Regions from separate parts of the Hyphobacterium marinum genome, predicted to be linked through region 2. Evidence: predicted binding sites of a transcription regulator. Region 2 holds the regulator's gene; the other holds the start of a gene.
The links. Region 2 encodes HrcA, which represses chaperone genes, less so after heat shock. Its sites were predicted from a motif close to GTTAGCANTCNNNNNNNNNGANTGCTAAC; they were not measured.

Region 1: groES (co-chaperone GroES) is a predicted target of HrcA. The motif match lies at 6,689-6,717, and genes of this name have one in related genera.

The regions. Positions count from the first base shown of each region.
Region 1 covers NZ_JAZDRO010000001.1:961,678-969,206, forward strand. Annotated here, with positions in the region: gene hisS (histidine--tRNA ligase) at 1-880, shown strand, start outside; gene V0U35_RS04535 (hypothetical protein) at 1,055-1,201, opposite strand; gene V0U35_RS04540 (hypothetical protein) at 1,306-2,364, opposite strand; gene V0U35_RS04545 (glycoside hydrolase family 3 N-terminal domain-containing protein) at 2,686-3,780, shown strand; gene V0U35_RS04550 (hypothetical protein) at 3,904-4,551, shown strand; gene groL (chaperonin GroEL) at 4,630-6,279, opposite strand; gene groES (co-chaperone GroES) at 6,342-6,632, opposite strand; gene V0U35_RS04565 (YiaD family glycine zipper/OmpA-like lipoprotein) at 6,864-7,529, shown strand, end outside.
Region 2 covers NZ_JAZDRO010000001.1:377,972-385,500, reverse strand. Annotated here, with positions in the region: gene V0U35_RS01875 (YybH family protein) at 1-27, shown strand, start outside; gene rph (ribonuclease PH) at 24-737, opposite strand; gene hrcA (heat-inducible transcriptional repressor HrcA) at 847-1,917, shown strand; gene V0U35_RS01860 (nucleotide exchange factor GrpE) at 1,944-2,597, shown strand; gene V0U35_RS01855 (DUF5700 domain-containing putative Zn-dependent protease) at 2,594-3,688, opposite strand; gene V0U35_RS01850 (alpha-ketoglutarate-dependent dioxygenase AlkB) at 3,812-4,462, opposite strand; gene V0U35_RS01845 (eCIS core domain-containing protein) at 4,511-4,987, opposite strand; gene dnaK (molecular chaperone DnaK) at 5,279-7,207, shown strand; gene dnaJ (molecular chaperone DnaJ) at 7,297-7,529, shown strand, end outside.

The sequences.
Region 1 (7,529 bases), 580 kb from region 2:
GCTCGACCGGTTGGGACGCGACGGTGTGGCCGATCTTCTCGGCAAGGGCCGCAAGGACGAGTCCGGCGACTTCACCGAAGGGGCAGGGCTCGATACCGCCGGAACGGATGCGGTGCTCGCCTTTCTTGATGCCACCGGCGGATCGCGCGCCGAGGTCATTAACCGCCTGGACGGGATTGTCGGCGGCACGCAATCCGGTGCCGCCGGACTGGCTGCGCTGAGCGATATTCACGATGCGCTGGCAGCGCTCGGCGTCGGCGAGGACCGGGCGGTTTTCGATCCTTCCATCGTGCGCGGCCTGGGTTATTACACCGGACCGGTGTTCGAAGCCGAGCTTCTGGCCACGGCGACTTATGACGACGGTCAACCGATTCAGTTCGGGTCGGTCGGTGGCGGCGGGCGCTATGATGACCTCGTCTCGCGCTTTACCGGTCAGGCAGTGCCAGCAACCGGGTATTCCTTTGGCGTGACCCGGTTTGCCACGGCGCTGGCAGCGCTCGGGCGGATCGATGGCGATGATGCCCGTCCGTTTGTGATCGTCCTGAATGTCGAGAAGGACCAGATCGCCACCTATCTCGGCATGGCCGCCGAATTGCGCGCTGCAGGTCTGCGCGCCGAAGCCTTCCTCGGTGGTGGAAACATGGGCAAGCAGCTGAAATACGCTGACCGCCGTGAGGCCGACTTTGCCGTCATCGTGGGCGGGGACGAGCGCGAGGCCGGTACAGTCACCATCAAGGATCTCAAGCGCGGCGCGGATGTCGCTGCCGGGATCGCGGATCATGGGCGTTATCTCGAGGCCCAGAAACAGGAAGCCCAGTTCACCGTGCCGCGCGCAGGCCTGGCCGACGCGATCCTGAAGCGGGTTAACAATAACGTGTAAGGCGGGATTGTGGCACTTGACGTCCCCCTGCCGAGTCGCCAAGGTGAAGTTCTGGACAGGACCTGACCGGCATGTCCCTGGTGCTTCGGGGAGGAGCACCTCAATCGACCAACCAAATTTAACGGGCCGGCTTTCGCCGGCCCGCTTTTTTTTCACCGAACCGGCAAGCCGGTCCTAGTAGTAACCGCCCCGGACCGGCTGGTCGTTCGACCGTTCGGCACGCGGCGTGTTGTCGCCGTCACCGGATGTGGTCGCACAGGCCGTTGCGGCGGCTCCCATGACCAGGATGGCAAGGGCGGTGAAAAGAGCTTTGATGCGCATGGAGAGCTCCCCTTCTGGTACGCGTTGAAGCCCCCCAACGAATATATGCAGTCTTGCCTGCCGGGTGCCGCGCCCCTGCGGCTCCCGGCTGACCCTTCCACAGCTCAGTCGTCTTCGTCGTCAGAGCTGAATTCCCAGACCTGGACGTCGCCGTCGCCGTCATCGACTTCGATGACGACATTGCGGCGCGAGCGGACTTCCATTTCCGTTTCGCCGCCATCGACATCGCGGAAGACCATGACGCGGCGCTCATCGTCTCCGTCATCGTCGCGGAAGAAGTAGGCGTGGCCATCGTCTTCGCCGCCTTCCAGCTCTTCAAGCTGCATGCGGTTCAGCCATTCGGTCCGCTCGTCGCCTTCCAGTTCCCGGTCGTCGAGCCAGACACGGCTTTCACCATTCTCGCGCTCGATCCGGATATTGTTCGCACCGGCTTCCCGCAGGCGTTCTTCCAGCATGCGCGCGCGTTCTGCATGGCGGCCCGCACGCGCGGCCTCACGCTCGGCGCGCGCCATATCACGGGCCGCGTCGCGTTCCACGCGCCGCATCTCGATCCGGCGATTGCGCATTTCGTCACGGGCTTCGCGCATTTCCCAGCGCACTTCGCGCATGGCTTCGCGAACTTCCTCGCGGGCTTCACGCATGGCCTCACGCACTTCCTCGCGTTCGGCCTCGGTCAACTCGCGGCGCTCACCGTTCTCGATGATCCAGTGACCGCCGTCGGCATGTTCGATTTCCAGTTCGGCCAGGGCTTCTTCCATGGCCCGGCGCGCTGTCTCATGCGCTTCGCGGACCGTTTCGTGATTGGCCATTTCCATGGCCCGCTCAATGTCCGCCTCAGCGCGGGCCAAGTCATCTGCGCCCATGCGCCAGATGAAATGACGTTCCCCGCCGGAGCGGATCTGCACATCGTCGCCATCAATCGTGATGGTGTGATTGCCATCGAGTTCATGCCGGTCACCGTCGATGAAGACGGCCCCGTCGCGGATCTCGATCCGCTGGCCATTGACGATGATGACGCTTTCTCCGTCATCAGATTCGACGTGGATGGAGGCGTGCCCTTCGTCGCCCATGACATGGACGGTTGAATCGGCCGCGGTGCTGACCGCACAGGCGGTGCTGGCAAAGGCCATGCCGGTGACGGAGGCCAGAAGCAGTGCTTTCATTGGAAGTCCCTCTTTTCCATTCTCGACGCTGATCCTTGCAGCAGGCGGCTTACCGTCTTCGTTCGGCGTCCTGAATCTTTTGTCATGCGTTCGCCTGTCCGGGGAAAGGGGCGGCGCGCGGCCCTTTGTTGGGGTTAGGGCATGATCGGATAGACGATGCCGGCCGCGCGCCGCGGGGGAAGGGGCCTGATCGTGAGCCAGACACCACGATCAGCTAAGGCCCTTGAGGATTACCGTGACGTCGAGAGCAGATGACGGTTTGGCAAGCCCGTGGCCACTTGCCATGATGGGCGCGAGGGATGTGCAAGGCGGGACCGGACCATGAACAGACGTGATCTCCTGGGCGGCGTGACCGCGAGCGGACTGCTGGCTGCGCTGCCGGCGACCGCATGCGGGGCTTTTCAGTCGCCTCCGCTGGCCGAGCGGGCGGGGCGGATGCTGCTTCTTGGCTTCATCGGCGATAATCCCGATACCGAAGGCGCGGACATCGTTGCCGGCCATCTCGCGGCCGGGCGGATCGGCGGGGTTCTGTTCCTCAGGCACAATGTGCGTTCGCGTGAGGGTGTGGAAGCGCTGGCCGCGCGTTTTCGCGCGATCCGTCCCGATGCCTGGCTGGCGCTCGACCAGGAGGGCGGCGCGGTCCAGCGGCTCTCGGGTGATCTGGGGTACACGCCGATCCCGCGCGCGCAGAACATTGCGCAAAGCCACAGTGTCGAGGAGGCCCGCGCGCTCTATGCCGCGGCTGCGGCTGAGTTCCGCGCGGCGGGCTTCACGATGAACCTCGCCCCCATTGCCGACGTGCAGTACGACGCCAACAGCGTCATCGGGCGCTGGGGACGCGGCTATGGCACGGACGGGGACACGATCGCGGCCTATGCGGGGGCCTTCATCGACGCATTCGAGAACGCTGGCGTGGCCTGCTCGATCAAGCATTTCCCCGGACATGGCCGCTCGAACGGCGACAGCCATGAAGGCTTTGTCGACATGACCCATACCTGGCAGGAGAGCGAGCTCGACCCGTTCCGCCAGCTGATCGATAACGGACGCGCGCATCTGATCATGGGCGGGCATTTGATCCATCGCGGGCTTGATCCGTCCGGCGACCCGGTGACGGTCTCCCGGCCGATCCTGCACGATCTCCTGCGCCGCGACATGGGCTATGAGGGCGCGCTCATCACCGATGATCTCGACATGGGCGCGATCCGCGAGAATTTCGATCAGCGCGAGGCGGTGATCCGCTCGGTCATCGCTGGCAATGACATGGTGATGATGTCCAACTCCGCCGCGCCGGACCCGGAACTGCCGCAGAAATTTGCGCGGTGGATCGGGGAAGCCGTCGACGAGGGCCGTCTCAGCGAGGGCCGGATCGACCGGTCTATAGCCCGTCTCGACTGCCTGCGGGCGGTGGTGGAGTGAGCCCACAACAGGCGCTGTTGGCCGCCCTGCAGTTGTGAGTCAGCGTGTCCCGACACGATTTTGCTTTTGCCCGACACGAATTCTGTCACTCTTGGCGGCAAGAGACCCCATGTGTTCTGAGCCATGCGAAACCAACGCCCCACCCGACGTGATCCGAAGAAGACCGTTTCGATAGAAGCCCGGGTCAGTGAGGAAGAAAAGCGCGCCTTTACCCAGGCTTGCCGTGCCGCCAACAGACCGGTCAGTCAGGTGCTGCGCGGTCTGATGGGTGTGTTCGTTTCGCTCCACTCCATCAGACAATGGATCTCAACGACCATGACATTCCTGCTATTTCGACCCCTGCGCACGGCGTTCGCCTCGATCAGCGCCGCCGCCATGCTTGCCACCGGCGTCTTCCTCGTCCCGAGTGCCTCGGCGGATATCCGCATGGCCTACCAGGTCAATCTCGACGACGGTATCGGACGCATCGTTTCGGAAGGCGTTACCAGCGTCAGCAGCGGCAACGGCGTGTCCGAACCTGTCGCTGACACGCTGGGCGAAACCGTTCGCTACAGCATCACGGCACAGCCCTGTGGTTCTGACGCCGGGCCGTCCTGCCCTGCGGGCGCGGCCCATGTCGTGATCAGTCTCTGGGATAATCTCGCCGGGGCTGGCTGGACAGAGACCGACCGCGGGATCGTCACCGCGACCTCCGGTGAAACGCGGTTTGAAGAACAACTGGGTGAGGGCCGGTCGATTACGGTGATCTTCTCCGTTCTGCCGCAGTCCTGAGCCGGACCACATGACATGAAAAAGGGCGGCCCGTGTGGGCCGCCCTTCCTCATTCGTGTAAGCGGGTTGGGTGTGGACCTAGAAGTCCATGCCGCCCATGCCGCCCATTCCACCCATGTCCGGGGCGCCGCCACCGGCGCTTTCCTTCTTGGGCTTCTCGGCGACGGCCGCTTCGGTCGTGATCAGGAGGCCGGCGATGGAGGCCGCATCCTGAAGCGCGTGACGGACGACCTTGGCCGGGTCGATGACGCCAAACTCGAGCATGTCGCCATACTCTTCGGTCTGGGCGTTGTAGCCGAAGGTCGCGCTGTCGTTCTCGAGGATCTTGCCGACCACGATCGAGCCTTCCACGCCGGCATTCTCGGCGATCTGGCGGATCGGGGCTTGCAGGGCGCGCATGATGATGCCGATGCCCTGGGTCTGGTCCTCGTTTTCACCTTTCAGGCCGTCGAGGCCCTTGATGGCTTTCAGGAGCGCGACACCGCCGCCCGCGACAATGCCTTCTTCCACCGCGGCGCGGGTGGCGTTGAGGGCGTCGTCGACGCGGTCCTTCTTCTCTTTCACTTCGGTCTCGGTGGCACCGCCGACCTTGATGACCGCAACACCGCCGGCCAGCTTGGCCAGACGTTCCTGCAGCTTCTCGCGGTCGTAGTCCGAGGTCGTGTCCTCGATCTGCTTGCGAATCTGGGAGACGCGGCCCTCGATGGCGTCCTTCTCACCGGCACCGTCGACGATCGTGGTGTCGTCCTTGGTGATGGTGACCTTCTTGGCCGTGCCGAGCATGTCGAGCGTGACATTTTCCAGCTTGATGCCGAGGTCTTCGGAGATGACCTGACCGCCGGTCAGCGTGGCGATGTCTTCCAGCATGGCCTTGCGGCGGTCGCCGAAGCCCGGAGCCTTCACCGCAGCGATCTTCAGGCCACCGCGCAGCTTGTTTACCACGAGGGTGGCCAGCGCTTCGCCTTCGACGTCTTCGGCGATGATCAGCAGCGGACGCGAGGACTGAACCACCGATTCCAGGATCGGCAGCATCGCTTGCAGCGAGGAGAGCTTCTTCTCGAACAGCAGGATGTAGGGGTCTTCCAGCGACGCCATCATCTTGTCGGCATCGGTGATGAAGTAAGGCGACAGGTAGCCGCGGTCGAACTGCATGCCCTCGACGACGTCGAGCTCGGTTTCGAGGGATTTGGCTTCCTCGACCGTGATCACGCCTTCATTGCCGACCTTTTCCATCGCTTTCGCGATCATGTCGCCGATTTCCTTTTCGCCATTGGCGGAAATCGTGCCGACCTGGGCAATCTCGCCCGAGCCCTTGATCGGGGTCGAGGAGGCCTTGATCGATTCAACGACGTTGGAGACGGCCTTGTCGATGCCGCGCTTCAGGTCCATCGGGTTCATGCCGGCGGCAACCGACTTCATGCCTTCGCGCACGATGGCCTGGGCCAGGACCGTGGCCGTGGTGGTGCCGTCACCGGCTTCGTCATTGGTGCGCGAGGCGACTTCACGGATGAGCTGGGCACCCATGTTCTCGAACTTGTCGGTGAGTTCGATTTCCTTGGCGACGGAGACACCGTCCTTGGTGGTGCGCGGCGCGCCGAAGGATTTCTCGATCACGACATTGCGGCCTTTCGGGCCGAGCGTGACCTTCACCGCGTTGGCGAGGGTGTCGACACCCTTGAGCATGCGCTCACGGGCGTCAGAGCCGAATTTTACGTCTTTGGCAGCCATAGTGTTTCGTTCCGTTCCGGATGTGTTGTTCTAGGGAAGTGAAGGGAGCGGTGTGACCGCGATCAGCCTTCGAGAATGCCGAGGATGTCGGATTCCTTCATGATCAGCAGCTCGTCGCCATCGACCGTGACTTCGGTTCCCGACCATTTGCCGAACAGGATGCGGTCGCCGGTCTTCACGTCGAGCGCGCGAACCGAACCGTCGTCCTTGATGGCTCCGCCGCCCACGGCGACGACTTCGCCTTCCTGAGGCTTTTCCTTGGCGGTATCGGGAATGATGATTCCGCCCTTGGTCTTGGCTTCTTCCTCGACGCGCTTCACGAGCACGCGGTCATGGAGAGGACGAAATTTCATGGTGTTTCACCCATTTGATGGTTGTGATTGATCCCGTGCAGAGCGGTCCGGATCGCGTTGGCACTCACCAGGCCCGACTGCTAACAGCCGCGCAGATAGGGCCGGGGGAGAGGGCCGTCAAGGGTGCGCTGCCAAAGAATTCGGGCTTTGGGAGAAACTAATTGTTGCACTTGCGCGTTAGGCCCTACAATCCCTCGCGCGGGGGAAGAGACCCGAAGGAGATTTCTGGCCATGAAACGCCAAATGCTGATTATCGCCGCCGGTGCCATGCTGGCGACCGCTTGCACCACGACTGACCCGGTGACGGGCGAGACCTATGCCAACAATACCGGGCGCGGTGTCATTGCCGGCGCTCTGGCCGGTGCGGCGCTGGGCTATCTGACCAATACCAGTGATTCCGAGGAAGGCCGTACCAACGCGCTGATCGGCGCAGGTGTCGGCGCGCTCGCCGGGGGTGCCATCGGCAACTACATGGACCGCCAGGAACGCGAAATGCGCGAAGCGCTGCGTGATTCAGGCGTCGGCGTGCGCCGCGAAGGCAATGATCTGAAGCTGATCATGCCGGGCGACGTGACCTTCGACACCAATTCGTCGGAAATCCAGCCGCGCTTCTATGAGGTCCTGAATGACGTCAGCGACGTGCTGAACCAGTATCCGGCGACCTATGTCGACGTCATCGGTCACGCCGACTCGACCGGCGCGGCGGACTATAACCAGCGCCTGTCAGAACAGCGTGCCCAGTCCGTGGCCGGCTATCTGATTGCCCAACGCGTGATGCGTGACCGATTCTATGTCGGCGGGATGGGTGAAACCTCTCCCATCGCCTCGAACGACACGCCGGCCGGGCGGGCCCAGAACCGCCGGGTCGAAATCGTGATCCGGCCGCACACCACGTCC
Region 2 (7,529 bases):
GGCTTGTCCTGGCAGATCGACCGCTAGCCGATCGCGGACCGCTGGATCCCGACCAGTTCCTTCACCCCTTTTCGCGCGAGCGTGAAGAGGTCGTCGAACGCGCTCGCCGGCATCGGCTTGTCTTCCGCCGTCGCCTGGATCTCGACGACACCGCCGTCATCGGTCAGCACGAAATTGGCGTCCGTTTCCGCCACCCGGTCTTCCTCGTATTCGAGATCGAGCCGCGCTTCCCCTCCGACGAGGCCGCACGATACCGCCGCGATCTGACCGTGGACCGGGCTCACGTCCAGCACGCCCTCCTCGACCAGCCAGTTGCAGGCGCGCGACAGCGCTACCCACGCCCCGGTGATCGCCGCCGTGCGCGTGCCGCCATCGGCCTGGATGACGTCGCAGTCGAGCGTGATCTGGCGCTCGCCGAGCTTCCTGAGATCGACCACCGCGCGCAGCGAGCGTCCGATCAGGCGCTGGATTTCCTGCGTCCGGCCCGACTGTTTCCCGGCGGCGGCCTCGCGCCGTCCGCGCGTATGGGTCGCACGCGGTAGCATGCCGTATTCGGCGGTCACCCAGCCCTTGCCCGAATTGCGCATCCAGGGCGGGACATTCTCTTCCACGCTGGCGGTACACAAAACGTGGGTATTGCCGCACTTGATCAGGCAGGAGCCTTCCGCATAGGGCGAAACGCCGGTCTCGATTTCTATCGTGCGCAGCGCGTCGGCAGCGCGGCCGTAAGGACGCATGGGAGACTCCATTCCGGTTCAAGTGCCCCCGTCTAGACGCCCGCCGGGCGGGGGTAAAGCCTCGCCCCGATTGCAAGCCCCGCCCCCTTGCCCTAACTCAACGATCATCATGACCGACACGCCGCGATCCACCCCCAGCCTCGCCGATCTCGATGGTCGCTCGCGCGCGATATTCCGCGAGATCGTGCAGGCCTATCTCGACACCGGTGAGCCGGTCGGTTCGCGCACCCTGTCACAGAAAGACGGCGTAGCCCTGTCACCCGCCTCGATCCGCAACACCATGGCGGATCTCGCCGCACTCGGCCTGCTCTCGGCACCGCACCAGAGCGCCGGGCGCATGCCGACCCATGCCGGGCTTCGCCTGTTTGTCGACGGGCTTCTCCAGGTCGGCGATCTCGGGGCTGAAGAACGCAAGTCCATCGAGACCCGCGTTGCCGGAACGTCGCGCAATATCAATGACCTGCTCTCCGAAGCGTCCTCGGTCCTGGGCGGGCTCGCCGGCGGGGCAGGTTTGGTGCTCGCCCCGACCCGGGAAGCCGCGCTGAAGCATGTCGAATTCGTGCCGATGTCGGCAACCGAAGCCCTCGCCATCCTCGTCTTCGCCGACGGGTCGGTGGAAAACCGGCTGATGACCGCGCCCGACGGGCTGCCGCCGGCCGCATTGATGGAGGCGGGTAATTACCTTTCTGCGCGCCTGAAGGGACGATCCCTCACCGAAGCCAGCGCCGCCATCCGCGCCGAGATCGCCGAACGCCGCGCCCAGCTTGATGAGGCCGCGAGCGCGCTCGTGGAAAAAGGTCTCGCGGACTGGTCGGGCGGCGAAGCCCGCTCGCTCATCGTGCGCGGCCGCGCCCGCCTGCTCGAAAGCGTCGAGGCCACGCAGGACCTTGAACGCATCCGCATGCTGTTTGACGATCTCGAACGCAAGGAAGACCTCATTGCCCTGCTGGAAAAGGCTGGAAGCGGACAGGGCGTGCGCCTCTTCATCGGCGCTGAGAATCCCCTCTTCTCCCTCTCGGGTTCCAGTGTGATTGTCTCTCCCTATATGAATGAGGAAAAGCGGATTGTCGGCGCGCTCGGCGTGATCGGCCCGACGCGGCTGAACTATGCGCGCGTCATTCCGCTGGTGGACTATACCGCGCGCGTCGTCGGCAGGTTGCTCGACGGTGCGAAGACGTGACACGGACGAAACGGACCTGAACGGACATGAGTGACAAGACGACCAAGCCCGCAACCCCGGAAGTGGACGACGAGGACATCGAATCCATCGTCGCGGCGGCCGAGAAGGCCGAAGCCGAAGCCCTCGCCGAAGCGGAAAAGGCCGAGGCGGATGCCGATTCTGAGTCCGGCAGCGAGATCGACCGCCTCGAAGCGGAACTTGAAAAGGCGCGCGAGGACATGATGCGCGCGCTCGCCGATGCGCAGAACACCCGCCGCCGCGCCGAGCGCGAGGTCAAGGAAACCCGCGACTATGCGGTGTCGAAATTCGCCAGTGATCTCCTCGGCGTCGCGGACAATCTCGCCCGTGCGCTCGATGCGGTGAACCGCGACGAGATGGGCGAGGCTGGCAAACAGCTCGCCGACGGCGTGGAACTGACCCAGCGCGCCCTGCTGACGGCATTCGAACGCCATGGGGTGAAAAAGGTCGACCCGGCCCCCGGCGACGCCTTTGATCCCAACCGGCACCAGGCCACGGCGCAGTTTCCCTCCGAACACGCGTCCGGGACCATCGCCGTCGTGATGGCCCCCGGTTATGTCATTGGCGAGCGTACGCTGCGCGCGGCCATGGTCGCGGTCTCGACCGGCCCGGCCGAAGCCGAGGGCGGCGGATCGGATGGCAGTGTCGACGTGAAGGCCTAGTTTTCGGCCTCCGCCCGCTCCAGCGCGGCTTCCATGTCGGTCAGGATCGCCAGGAACGTCTCGGACAGTTCCGGCCCGTTCCGATCTTCTGCTTCGGCATAGAGCCGGTAGAAGACGGTCGGCGGCTCGGTCATCACCTGAGCCAAACGTTCGCGGCCATAATTGGCCTCGATGGCGCGTGAGATAATGTAACCGACATTGTAATTGCGCTCCTCGCCGGTGAAGCCGGCAAAGTAATGCCGCCGCGGATCGGTCGTCGGGTCATTCGCCAGCTGGTAAAGCGAGGCTTCGAAAAAAGTGAAGAGATTGCCGCGCTCACGGACGCCGCGCTCCAGCCGGGTCTGAAAGTAGTCCAGCATCGCCCCGTCGCCCTCGAAATCAGCCGGGTCCGCGACCCACATGGCCGAACCTTCCAGATAGCCATTACGCAGATAGTCGAGTACGCGGCGCTCGTCTTCGGTGAGGGCCGCTTCGGTTTCTTCGGACACCGGGCGATAGGCACCTTGCGCACCGTGATAGAGCTCGTGGACCAGGACCAGCTCCAGCGCTGGAAGGTCGTCATACATGCGGTGAAAGCCGATGTAGAGAACCGGATCGCCGAAGGCAAAACCGGCCGAATTCACCCCCATGACGAAGACCGAATTGAGCGGCGTGTCGTAGTCCGCCGGCAGGAAGACCGACAGGCGTTCGCATGCCGGAGCCATCAGTGTTTCGGGGTCGGCGCGGAAATCGGAAAGCACGGCCTCCATGCCGGACAGCGTTTCGTCGTCCGGGAAAGGATAGACCGGGTCCTCGATCTCGCCCTCGCTTCCGGATTGCCAGGCCAGCAGTTCTTCACGCAGTCGCTCAGCAGTCGAGCGGTCCTCATGCGACTGGGTCTGCTTGCGCACGATGGCCTGAACCGACGGCAATTCCAGCGCGGCATCGATCGCGGCCTCGCCGCCTTGCCTACGCAGGATCGGCGTCAGGCTTTCCAGCGCGGTAAAATCAAAGCCGATGGTAAAGTTCGCGCAAGGGTAGTCCTCGGCCAGGGCTGCAGGCGCGATAGCGAGCGTGGCGCTGGCCGCCAGAGCGAGCGTGCGGATCATCATGATGCCCCCCATCAATTTCCGGCGCACTTCGAATGCCCCTATCTCGTCCCTTCTGGTTCGAAACCCTGCCCGGCGGGGGGGACGGACGCTAGGGGGATAGGACCCTGTCCTGTCTCCCCGCCGTCATTTCCCCGGCACCGTCACCCGCCGCATCGTCAGATTGATCCGACCGCCCTCGGGGAAAATCTCCCGGGGGAGTAGCGTCGACGTGCCCGGATGAATGCGGTCGACACCGTGATAGCTGCGCCGGGCCGCACCGCCGAGGACCACGACATCGCCCGAGGAGACGATCATTGAGGCCGTCCGGCCCTTGCGTTCGGGTCCACCGACACGAAAGCGCGCCCTGTCGCCCAGCGACACCGAGACCACGGCAGCATCGGTCGCCGCCTCATCCCAGTCGACATGAAGGCCCATCCGCGCATCGGGGCCATAATAATTTACGAGACAGGCCTCGGGCGGGGCCGGGAAGTCCGCGACCGCTTCCCAGAGATCGCTCAGCGCCTTTGGCATCGCCGGCCAGGACGCGCCGGTTTCGGGATGGACCGGCTCGTAGCGATAGCCCTTCTCCCGGTCGGTCACCCAGCCCAGCGGGCCGAAATTCGTCATCGTGACGGAAAGCTTCTGGCCTGTGCGCGGCATGGCCGGGCGGTAGAAGGGCGCGGTTTGGGTCGCAGCCACGACCGCTTCGACCAGCGCGGCCTGGGCCGCCCGGTCGAAATACCCGGGCAGAAGGCGGAAGCCGTCAGGCGGCGAGAAGGAAGGTTTGGCAGCCATGCGCCCTAGATGGCGCTCGCACGCCTCCCCGTCCACCCGGTTTGGGAGTCAGTCTGGCCGGTCGCGCCGGGACCGCTCTTCGTCGTCGTCCTCATTGCGCGTGTTGCGCTCTCGGTGACGCAGGCGCTCGGGCAACCGGGTCTCTGCGTCTTTATCGGCTTCGGCATCCGTCCCGCCCTCGGCCGGGGCCGGTGACGCGACAGATCGCTGCTGCTGGACCGTATGGGTCAGTTCATGACCCAGCAGGCGCTGTCCGTCCGTATTGCCGGGATTGTATTCTCCGCCGCCGAACACGACGTCATTGCCGGTGGTGTAAGCCTGCGCGCCGGAAGTCTCCGCCGCAGTTGAGGCAGCACTATCGGTATGGACGCGGACATTGGACGCGTCGTTGCCGAAGCTCTGTTCCATCTGTTCGCGCGTATCGCCATCGACCGGCTGGCCGCCATTGTCATCCTGCGCCGCCGCACCGGTTGAACCGGCCAAAGCCACGGTGATAGCGGCCAGGATCGGGATCAAGACTTTCATGTGCGCCTCCCCGCGCTGACGCGGCGGTCGGCCGCCGCTGACAAGCAGACTACACGATTTTGGCCTGAACCGCTCATGAAGCCGGTCCTGATTCAATATACCCATACCCCTTGCAGGTGATTGGACGCCCCCCTAAATCCCCTCCCGAACGGGGCTTCCGGCCCCACGACAAACGAAGTTGAAAGCAGGAACCGGGGGGTTTTCAACGGCGGTCGGCGGCGCTTCCGAGAGAAGGCCGTGTCCCATCCCTTGAAAGCCTCGCCCAACAAGAACACGGGAGCGTAACGCATCATGAGCAAAGTCATCGGTATCGACCTGGGGACAACCAATTCCTGTGTCGCCGTCATGGAAGGCGGGCAGGCCAAGGTCATCGAGAATTCCGAGGGGAACCGGACCACCCCGTCCGTCGTCGCCTTTACCAAGGACGGCGAGCGCCTGATCGGTCAGCCGGCCCGCCGCCAGGCCGTCACCAACCCCGAACAGACCTTTTTCGCGATCAAGCGCCTCATCGGCCGCAACATGAACGACCCGATGGTCAAGAAGGACGCCGGCATGGTGCCCTACAAGATCATCGCGTCCGACAAGAATGACGCCTGGGTCGAAGGCCGCGAAGGCAAGAAGTACTCGCCGTCGGAAATCTCCGCCTTCATCCTTCAGAAGATGAAGGAAACGGCTGAGTCCTATCTCGGCGAGAAGGTCGAGAAAGCCGTCATCACCGTCCCGGCCTATTTCGATGACGCCCAGCGTCAGGCCACCAAGGACGCTGGCAAGATCGCCGGTCTTGAAGTCCTGCGCATCATCAACGAGCCGACCGCGGCCGCGCTCGCCTACGGGCTCGACAAGGACAGCAACAAGACGATTGCGGTCTATGACCTCGGCGGCGGTACGTTTGACGTCTCCATCCTGGAAATCGGCGACGGCGTGTTCGAGGTGAAGGCCACCAATGGCGACACCTTCCTGGGTGGTGAGGACTTTGACCTGCGTATCGTCGAATACTTTGCCGACGAGTTCAAAAAGGAGAGCGGGATCGACCTGCGCTCCGACAAGCTCGCCCTGCAACGTCTGAAGGAAGAGGCCGAAAAGGCCAAGAAGGAGCTCTCCAGCGCGACCTCCTACGAGGTCAACCTGCCCTTCATCACGGCAGATTCGTCCGGCCCGAAACACCTCAACATGAAGCTGTCGCGCGCCAAGCTCGAAGCGCTCGTTGAAGACCTCATTAAGCGCACGGTCGAACCGTGCAAGAAGGCGCTCAAGGATGCGGGCCTCTCCGCCTCCGACATTGACGACGTGGTCCTGGTCGGCGGCATGACCCGCATGCCCAAGGTGCAGGAGACCGTGAAGTCCTTCTTCGGCCGCGATCCGCACAAGGGCGTCAACCCGGACGAAGTCGTCGCCATGGGCGCGGCCATCCAGGCCGGCGTGCTGCAGGGCGACGTGAAAGACGTGCTCCTGCTCGACGTGACCCCGCTATCGCTGGGCATCGAGACGCTGGGCGGTGTGTTCACCTCGCTGATCGAGCGCAACACCACCATCCCGACCAAGAAGTCGCAGACCTTCTCCACCGCCGACGACAACCAGTCGGCCGTGACCATCAAGGTCTATCAGGGTGAGCGCCAGATGGCGGCGGACAACAAGCTGCTTGGCCAGTTCGACCTGATGGGCATTCCGCCGGCACCGCGCGGCATGCCGCAGATCGAGGTCACGTTCGACATTGACGCCAACGGCATCGTCAACGTCTCGGCCAAGGATAAGGCAACCGGCAAGGAGCAGCAGATCCGCATCCAGGCGTCGGGCGGTCTGTCTGACGCGGACATCGACCAGATGGTCAAGGAGGCCGAAGCCAACGCCGAGGCCGACAAGGCCCGCAAGGAGCTGGTCGAGGCCAAGAACGCCGCCGAAGCGATGGTCCACCAGACCGAGAAACAACTCGAAGAGTTTGGTGACAAGGTCGGTGCGCCTGAGAAGGAAGCGATCGAGAAAGCCATTGCTGACCTCAAAGAGGTCAAGGACGGCGAGGATCTCTCCGCCATCCAGGAGAAGACCCAGGCCCTCGTTCAGGCCGCGATGAAGCTCGGCGAAGCCATGTATGCAGCCCAGCAGGCCGAAGGCGGTGACGCCGAAGCCGGTTCGGACGATGCCACGTCCTCCGATGACGACGTCGTCGATGCCGAATTCTCCGAAGTCGACGGCGAAGACGGCGACGAAAAGAAGAACGGCTAACGACCGGGTCCCGAACTTGCATCCCGCCGCTCGTGGAAACGGGCGGCGGGACGGCATGACCCGGCAACGGCAAGGCTTGGAACATCGCAATGTCCAAACGCGACTATTATGAAGTTCTTGGCGTCCAGAAAGGCGTCGACGAAAAGGCGCTGAAAAGCGCCTATCGGAAGCTGGCCATGCAATACCACCCGGACCGCAATCCGGGTGATGCCGAGGCTGAAGCCCACTTCAAGGAAGTCGGCGAGGCCTATGCCGTCCTGTCAGATCCTGACAAGCGGGCCGCTTATGACCGCATGGGCCATGCCGCGTTCGAGAATGGCAT